2 regions of the Thermosipho globiformans genome follow, and region 1 is predicted to be linked to the other one. Evidence: riboswitches for the same ligand, from Rfam matches in the RefSeq annotation. Region 1 holds a riboswitch; the other holds the start of a gene.
The links. Region 1 has a riboswitch for cobalamin ahead of EO083_RS04390 (ABC transporter substrate-binding protein). Riboswitches for the same ligand answer to the same signal wherever they lie in the genome.
Positions count from the first base shown of each region.

Region 2: it holds a riboswitch for cobalamin, as region 1 does, so the genes downstream of both, EO083_RS06205 (GIY-YIG nuclease family protein) here and EO083_RS04390 (ABC transporter substrate-binding protein) in region 1, are expected to answer to the same signal.

Region 1 covers NZ_BHXD01000004.1:53,042-57,300, forward strand. The annotation lists gene EO083_RS04380 (HAD-IIA family hydrolase) at 1-419, opposite strand, end outside; gene EO083_RS04385 (FecCD family ABC transporter permease) at 447-1,424, opposite strand; gene EO083_RS04390 (ABC transporter substrate-binding protein) at 1,424-2,302, opposite strand; cobalamin riboswitch at 2,365-2,530, opposite strand; gene EO083_RS04395 (1-deoxy-D-xylulose-5-phosphate reductoisomerase) at 2,555-3,616, opposite strand; gene EO083_RS04400 (thiamine diphosphokinase) at 3,595-4,212, opposite strand.
Region 2 covers NZ_BHXD01000007.1:58,898-63,156, forward strand. The annotation lists gene EO083_RS06190 (DUF4130 domain-containing protein) at 1-258, shown strand, start outside; gene EO083_RS06195 (GGDEF domain-containing protein) at 259-1,734, opposite strand; tRNA gene EO083_RS06200 (tRNA-Pro) at 1,951-2,027, shown strand; cobalamin riboswitch at 2,062-2,230, shown strand; gene EO083_RS06205 (GIY-YIG nuclease family protein) at 2,283-2,666, shown strand; gene cobT (nicotinate-nucleotide--dimethylbenzimidazole phosphoribosyltransferase) at 2,663-3,604, shown strand; gene cobU (bifunctional adenosylcobinamide kinase/adenosylcobinamide-phosphate guanylyltransferase) at 3,601-4,098, shown strand; gene cbiR (cobamide remodeling phosphodiesterase CbiR) at 4,095-4,259, shown strand, end outside.

The DNA.
Region 1 (4,259 bases):
TTTTCATAGTTTAAAGTAGTATCAAATGTAACAACAACAATATCAGGTTCTTCACTATCTACTACCTTATGTCCAATATTTTCAAATACTTGTTTAATTGCCTTGTTTCCTACAAGATATATTTTTTTGGGTCCAAATTTTTCAAGCAAATATTCAGCAGTTTCGATCCCAGCAGTAAAAATTTGGTCAGCATTTATTGAAAGTCCAGCATTTTTAAATTCTAATAAATAATCATCAATTGATTTGTTTGAATTGTTTGTTAAGAAAACAAATTTTTTGTTTGCTTTAAAAACAGTGTTTGCAAATTCAATTGAACCAGGAAAAAGTTTTCCACTTAAGGAAAAAGTACCATCAATGTCAAGAACAAATAACTTAATATTCTCTAACTTTTTAAGAGAATTCTTTGTAAGAATTTTCATTTTTTCACCTCAAAAGATATTATACTATTATTTTTGTTTTTTAAGAAGGATGAACATTAATGGTGCACCGATAAACGATGTAACAACACCTATTGGAACTTCAATGGGAGAAGCTATAGTTCTAGATATGGTATCAGAAAAGGAGAGAAAAATTCCACCAAGTAGGACACTGCCAATAAGGCTATATTTATGTTTTGCCCCCGTGAGAATTCTTGTTGCATGAGGAATTATTAATCCCACAAAGCCAATTATTCCAGTTTTTGAGACAATCACAGAGATTACAAAAGAACCAGCTAAATAAAAAAACCACTTTATTTTTTCAACTTCAACACCAAGAATTTTAGCTTCCTCTTCGCCTAAAGCAATTGCATCGAGTTCTCTGTTTTTTATTAATGCAATAGAAAACAATACAATTACCGATATTGCTGGAATTATTAAATCATTCATTGTCGTACCCGAAAGGCTTCCAAAAAGCCAAACATATGCGCTTGTTAAAGTTTTACGTGAGAGATTTATTAGTAAGATTGTTGCGGATGAAAATATAGTACTAATTAATACACCTGAAAGAATAAGGTGTGTGATAGGAATTATTCTCTTTCTTTTTGCAAGAATAATTGTTAATAGTGAAGCAAGTAATGAAAATGCAAAAGAAAATACGTTAACACTGACAGTTCTGTTCAATGACACAGCAACATAGAGTGCTAAAACAGCACCAAAACCAGCTCCTGAAGATGTACCAATTAGATATGGATCAACAAGTGGATTTTTCATTATTGTTTGATAGATATTTCCAACAAGCGCAAGACCTGAACCAGCTATAAGGCTCATTAATATTCTTGGGAATCTAACGTTCCATATGAGGAATTTTATTTGCTCATTTTCAGGATTAAAAATTTGAGAAATTGGAACTTTCACAGTTCCTATAGAAAGGTTTATAAGGATTACTAAGAAGAACAAGACTGGAAGGATGATCCTTCCAGCCTTATAAATGTTTATTTTAGTCATTATTTTCCTCCATAAAAGAAATTATAGAAAATTTCAAGGTATTTGACTATATCTGGGGATATTGAGCTTATGTCGTTACCATCAATAACAAATACTTTGTCGTTTTTAACTGCCTTAAGATTTTTAAATATTTCATGCGATTTTATTTGCTTTATGGTTTCATCTGGACTAATGTATGATGCAACAATTATTATATCAGGATCATTGTATGTTAAAAATTCCCAATTTACAGAGAACCATCCATTATTTCCAGAATAAGGAGCACAGATATTTACCCCACCTGCATATGTAATCAATTCATTTACGTAAGAGCCAGTTCCTGCAGTCCAGAGATCTTTTGTTTCATTATTTGGAACCGTTATTGTGAAAAAGACTTTTGGCCTTTTTTCAAGAGGTACTTTTGAGCTTTTTGCACCATATTCTGAAATTGTTTGTTTTATTTTATTTGCAATTTCAGATGCTATTTGTTCTTTACCAAATACATTTCCAAGGAGCATTACATCTCTTGCAACGTCATTTAGTGTTGTTGGATTTAAAACAAGTGCCTTAATACCGAATTTTTCTAACTTTTGAACTTCTGGAAGTTGAAAGCCCCCGAAAGTGATTACAATGTCAGGATTTAATGAAATAATTTTTTCTATGTTTAGCGGTACCATATTTCCAATTTTTTCAGCATTAAAAGAATCCCAATCTGTAACACCAACTATATTTTCTCCAAGACCAAGTTTTACAAGAAATTTTGTGGAACTTGGAGCAGCAGAAACTATTCTTTCCGGTATTTTATCAAAGTTTACCAATCTTCCAGCATCATCAACAATAGATAGTGCAAATATAAATGTAGTTAACAAGACACTTAAGAAAATAACCCATCTTTTCATCCTTTATCCCTCCTATATAATATTTTAAAGAAAAACGCCCACCCTTAGGGACCGCAAAGGTGGATTGCTTTCCTTTCAAATAAGGTATCCCGACTTCCGGATCATCCTACTCTCCACGCCTTCCCAGGAAATATCCCAGTGGCATTTTGTGGATTTCGTCCCCGGTTACGGTGGCGTCCCCGTGCCGGACTTTCACCGGCTTCCCTTATTTGAAAGGGAAAATATTAAGTTGCCTGTAAATAGATTATAACACTAATATTGTTCTTTTGCAATTTGTCTTGCAATTTTGTCTATTTCAAAGATTTCTTTAAAATCATTTATATTTCCATCTATTTTTTCGCATGTGTTTATAACTATATCAGCTATTTTTGAAAATTTTATTTGCCCATTTAGGAATTTTTCTACAGCTATTTCGTCAGCTGCATTAAAGGCTATTCTTTTTGCAAGATCTTTAATTACATTTTTTCCGTAGAAAAATGCCGGGTATTTTGATGGATTTACATCTTCAAATATAAAATTTTTACTTTCAAAATTTGGCCAGTTTTTATTTTCGTATAATCTATTCGGATAACTTAGTGAATAAGAAATTGGAATTTTCATGTCTGGGAATCCAAAATGAATCTTTACAGTTCCATCTTTTAAAAATACAGCTCCATGAACTGTTCCGGTAGGATGTATTTTTACTTCAATATTTTCCAATTCAAAGAGTTCGAAAGCTTCAATTACTTCAAATGCTTTATTTACCATTGTTGAAGAATCTACGGTTATTTTTTTACCCATACTCCAAACAGGGTGATTTAATATATCTTCGACTGATAAATCATCTATATTTTCTTTATCTCTTACTGCACCGCCAGATGCAGTTATTAATATCTTTACCACATTTTCATCAAATATCTGAAAAATTGCAGAATGTTCGCTATCAACTGGTATTAATTCAACGTTATTTTCTTTGCATGCTTTTTTTACAAATGGACCTGCACAGACTAAAGCTTCCTTTGTTGCAAGTGCAAGTCTTTTTGTGTAAGGTATAGAGTCAATTGTTGCAAGAACACCTTCAAAACCAGGTATTGCAGCAACTACAATATCAGGGCGGATTTTTGCCACCATATCTTTTATAGAGCTTACATTAGATTTTACAGAGGAGTAAAAGTACTCTATTTTGAAATCTTTTATAATTTTTTCAGCAAGAGCAGCATTTTTTCCGAAAGCTATACCTTTCACTCTAAAGTTATCAAGTTTTTTAATTACTTCAAGAGTTTGCATTCCTATTGAGCCAGTTGCTCCTAATATTACAACGGTTTTTTCTTCCATCTGAAATAAATCACCTCTCCTTTTTCTACATGTATTTTTATTTTTTCAGCTGTTGTTTCGTTACTTACACCTATTGGATTTTCTATACTCATGTTACCATTGAAGGGGTATTTAAAGCCTTCTATCGTAAAAGTTGCATTACACAAAGGAATAAAAGACCATGTTTCACCTATTTTAACTTCTTTTTCAAGTGCGTTATTTTCTTTTAAAATTGCAGATTCTAACTTTTCAGAATTTAAATAAATATTTGCATCAAATTTTTTTAAAAGCCCATAGAGTGCAAATATCATATCTATCCTTTCACCTTGAAAATTTATTATTTCTATTTCTTTAAAACCGTTTTCAAGAGCATATTTTATAGCAAGTTCACAATCTGTTTCGTCCTTTTCTCTGGGGTATTCAATAATTTTCACAGATTGTTTTTTGAAAAAATCTATCGTTTCTTTGTCAATAGAGTCAAGATCGCCTATTACGATGTCTGGCAATATATTTCTTTTTTTAAGTAACTTTGCTCCACCATCAACAGCTATTATATGGTTTGTGTTTAAAACTAATGTTTCATCAATATTACCATTTAAAACAATTGTTGACTTCACTATATCCCTCCTAATGTTATAATATATACAAGAAAATTATATCATGG
Region 2 (4,259 bases), on a different contig from region 1:
TACTTTTTAGAATACAATGGAGTATTTACATCTTCATTTTCCTCTAACTCGAATATAATAGATCTTTTATTCTTATACTTTCTTGAAAGACTCAAAAACGAAAAATTCATTATATACGATGAAAAAAGAAAGATCGTTATTACATACAATAACAAAACAAGAAAAGTCTTAAAAGAAAATAGAGTGAATCTTTTCCTACAAAGCTTCGATCCTGCTCTGCATCTTTGGAATATATATCAAAAAAGTATTATCGCATAACTATTTTTTCCTCTTCATTTTATACATTAAATCATCTGCATCCCTAATAGCATTGTCTATATTATCATCTTCAATCTTTGAAATACCCCAAGAAAATGTTGGTGAAAATTCAAAGGAATTTTTAAACTCTTCAAGAATTTTTTTCATTAAATCTTCTGCTACATTCTTATCTTTATTTTTCAAAACAACTAAAAACTCATCACCACCCATTCTAACAAGAAGATCTGAAGAGCTAATATGCGACTTAATTATACTTGAAAGTTTTTGTAATACCTTGTCTCCAACATCATGACCCAGCGTGTCATTGATTTGCTTAAATTTATTTAGATCAACAAAAACCAATACATCTCCTTTTTTCAAAAAATTATTATTTAAAACTCCACGGTTATACGCACCAGTTAGTTTATCTATAATACTTTGTGCATATAATATATTTACCTCTGTAGATTTTTCTTTATATTCAAAAAGAATATTTGATGCAAAACTCAAATAAATTGCAATTATTCCATACGGTGAAAAAAATCTTGTCGGAATTTTCAAAACCATAACCAACGCATCATGAAATACGGTTATTGCAAAAAATGAAGAAAAAAGCATATCAAGAGGTATATACGCCCTAAAAGTTATATATACTATATATAATGCATCTACTATCAAAAGAGGTGATACATATGTTGAAACAATTTTCAATTGATATTCGGAAAGCGTTAGTAGAGGTAAAAAACCTGCTGTAAAATTTAAAGCCGCTACAATTTTTCCTACTTTACCAACCTTTGAAAAATTATAAGTTTCAAATCCAACAATTATTAATAAAAGTGAAAAATACGCAGATGCTATAAATAACTTCCTTATAGGAAACCAAAAAGCTTCAAACGACACAAGATCAAAAACCCATATAGAGGCAAAAATACTAGAAAGTCCAAAATATATATATGCATTTTTTCTTGAAAGTAATGTTGTATTTTTTGAAAGCATTAAAAGTAATATTCCAAGTGTTAAAACAAGCCCTATAGATATATTTATTAAATTATCTGATAAAAACTTTAAACAGATATATTTTATCCTTTCATTTCTATCTATCAAATAAAAACTATCAAGTCCAATTGAATAAACACCGCTAATCTCAACTTTCAAAGTTTTTATATTCTCCGGAATTTCAAACAAAAAAGGAATAAACCAAGAATGTGCATTCCTGTCATTGAACCCATATTTTCCAATTAATTTCCCCGAAGAATACACTTTAATATACGAACATTCAACATATGGAAAATACACATACTCATATCCATTTGGAATTTTAAATTCTAAATTAATAGTTTTCCTAGAATTTAACACTAATGAAATAGGAAGTTTTATTCCATTCTCTGCTTCTTCAATTTTTACTCCTTTTGGATGTGAAAAATAATAAAACAACATTGGAAATAATAAAAAAATCAAAAAAGCAATTAAAAAATATTTTAGATAAAATTTAACCATTTATACGCCTCCTATACCCACGTATAATTTTATCATAAAAAAAGCTGAAAATTCGACAAAAAAATTTCAGATTTATATAACAATCTTTAATATTGAGATTCTTCAAAAATTCACATTTTTCAGCAAAGAACAAATCAAAAAATCATATTTTTACAAGATTCAACAATTTTACAGTGTTTGACATAAAAAGAAAGATAGAATATAATTTTAATGTATCGGGGTGTAGCGCAGTTGGCTAGCGCGCTTGCATGGGGCGCAAGAGGTCGCTGGTTCAAGTCCAGTCACCCCGACCAAAAGGCCGGGTAATCCGGCCTTTTATAGTATATAATATAGAAAACCATCATAGGTTAAGGGAACGCCGGTGAAAGGCCGGGGCTGCCCAGCAACCGTAACCGGGGACGAAATCCACAGAATGCCACTGGGAGTATTTCCTGGGAAGGCGTGGAGAGTAGGTTGATCCGGGAGCCGGGAGACCTGCCTATGATGAAAGTTACTTCCCGAATGCTAGGGCATTTCGGGGAAATTTTTGTTTTTATTAAGGTGAAAATATGAAAGGATGCTACTTACTATTAATTGAATTGCCAATAGATACCAAAATAAAAAAATGGAATCTAAAAAAAGGTACTTACGTATATGTGGGCTCTGCTATGAACAATCTTGAAAAAAGAGTATCTAGGCACTTGTCCAAAAATAAAAAGTTACACTGGCATATCGATTATCTTCTTGATAAATCAAGCGTAAAATCAGTTATAATGGTTTCTTCAAATACAAAATGTGAGGAAAAGATTTCACTCTACATGTCTCAATTTTTTACAGGTCCTAAAGGGTTTGGCAGTTCCGATTTAAGAGTGCAGACTAATCTATATTATATAGATAATTTTAATAAATTTTCAAAAATACTTTCTAACATACTCAAGGGGGAATTAAAATGAATGAGGCAGGGTATCTTGAAGAACTTGCTAATAAACTTTTTAAAATAAAAAAGCAAACTCCATTGCCTATGTTCAAGGACAAAAGAGTTTATGTTTTTGCTGCAGATCATGGAGTAGTACAAAACGGAGTTTCCGCATATCCTAAAAACGTCACCTACCAAATGGTTTTAAATTATTTTAAAGGTGGTGCAGGCATAAATGTCTTTGCAAGGCATATGGGACTTAAATTTTTTGTGGTGGACAGTGGTGTAGATTATGATTTTGAAGATAATCCTTCATTGGTAAAAATGAAAGTAGGATATGGTACAAAAGATTTTTCAAAGGGACCTGCAATGACAAGAGAAGAAGCAATTAGGTGTATTGAATATGGAATGAAAGTTGCAAAAAAAGCTATAAAGCAAGGTGCTGATTTACTTGTAATAGGTGATAAAGGTATCGGTAATACAACAACAGCAACAGCAATATTTGCTGCATTTGGTTTTGATGTGGATAAAATAACCGATATTGGAACACCTATACCTCCTTCTTCCGTAATAAAGAAAAGAAATATTGTAAAAAAAGCTTTGAAAATAAATAGACCAAACCCAAATGATCCAATTGATGTTCTCTCAAAGGTTGGCGGATACTGCATAGGACAAATGGCAGGTTTTATCTTAGAAGCTTTTAAAAATAAAGTCCCTGTGGTTGTAGACGGATTTCCAACAACCGCTGGATTTTACCTAGCGTATAAGATAAATGAAAAAGTTTTAGATTACGCCTTTTTCGGACATTTATCAAAAGTAAAAGGGCATAAAATCATTTTAGATAGCCTAGGCGTAAGACCTATTTTAGATCTTGATATGAGACTTGGCGAAGGAACTGGAGCAGCTTTATCTGTTTATTTAATAGAAGCTGCTATAAAATACTTTAACTTTAAAAATAAAAAGGTGATATCATGATAACTCTTATAACTGGTGGTGTAAAATCAGGAAAAAGTAGTTTTGCTTTAAAGTTATCAGAAAACTTTGAAAAAAAGGCATTTATTGCAACTGGCGTTGCTTTTGATGAAGAGATGAAAAAAAGAATAGAAAAGCACAAACAAGAAAGAATAGGTTTTGACACTTTTGAAGAACCAATAGAGATCTATAAAATCATTGAAAGTCTAAATCAAAAGTATGAAGTTGCAATACTTGACTGCCTTACAACCTACCTTGGAAACCTATTTTATTATGAAAAAGATATAGAATATTATACAAAAAAACTCATTGATTCACTACAAAGAATCAATTACAACTTAATTATCATCACAAATGAAGTAGGATGGGGAATAATACCAGAAAACAAACTTTCAAGAAAATATGTAGACATCTTGGGACTGCTCAACAAAAAAGTTGCATCACTTTCAGATAATGTCTATTTAATGGTATCGGGGATAGGGGTGAAAATAAAATGAAAATAGGAACCACTTCATGGCTTATTCCTGGAGGTTATCTTGAAAATGTTAAACTAGTTGCTGAAATAGTCGATTTTGTAGAACTTCTTGTTTTTTCATTTGACAAGGAAACAAGACATATGCTAAAAAATGAACTTCCAGAACTTTATAAAATCTCAAAA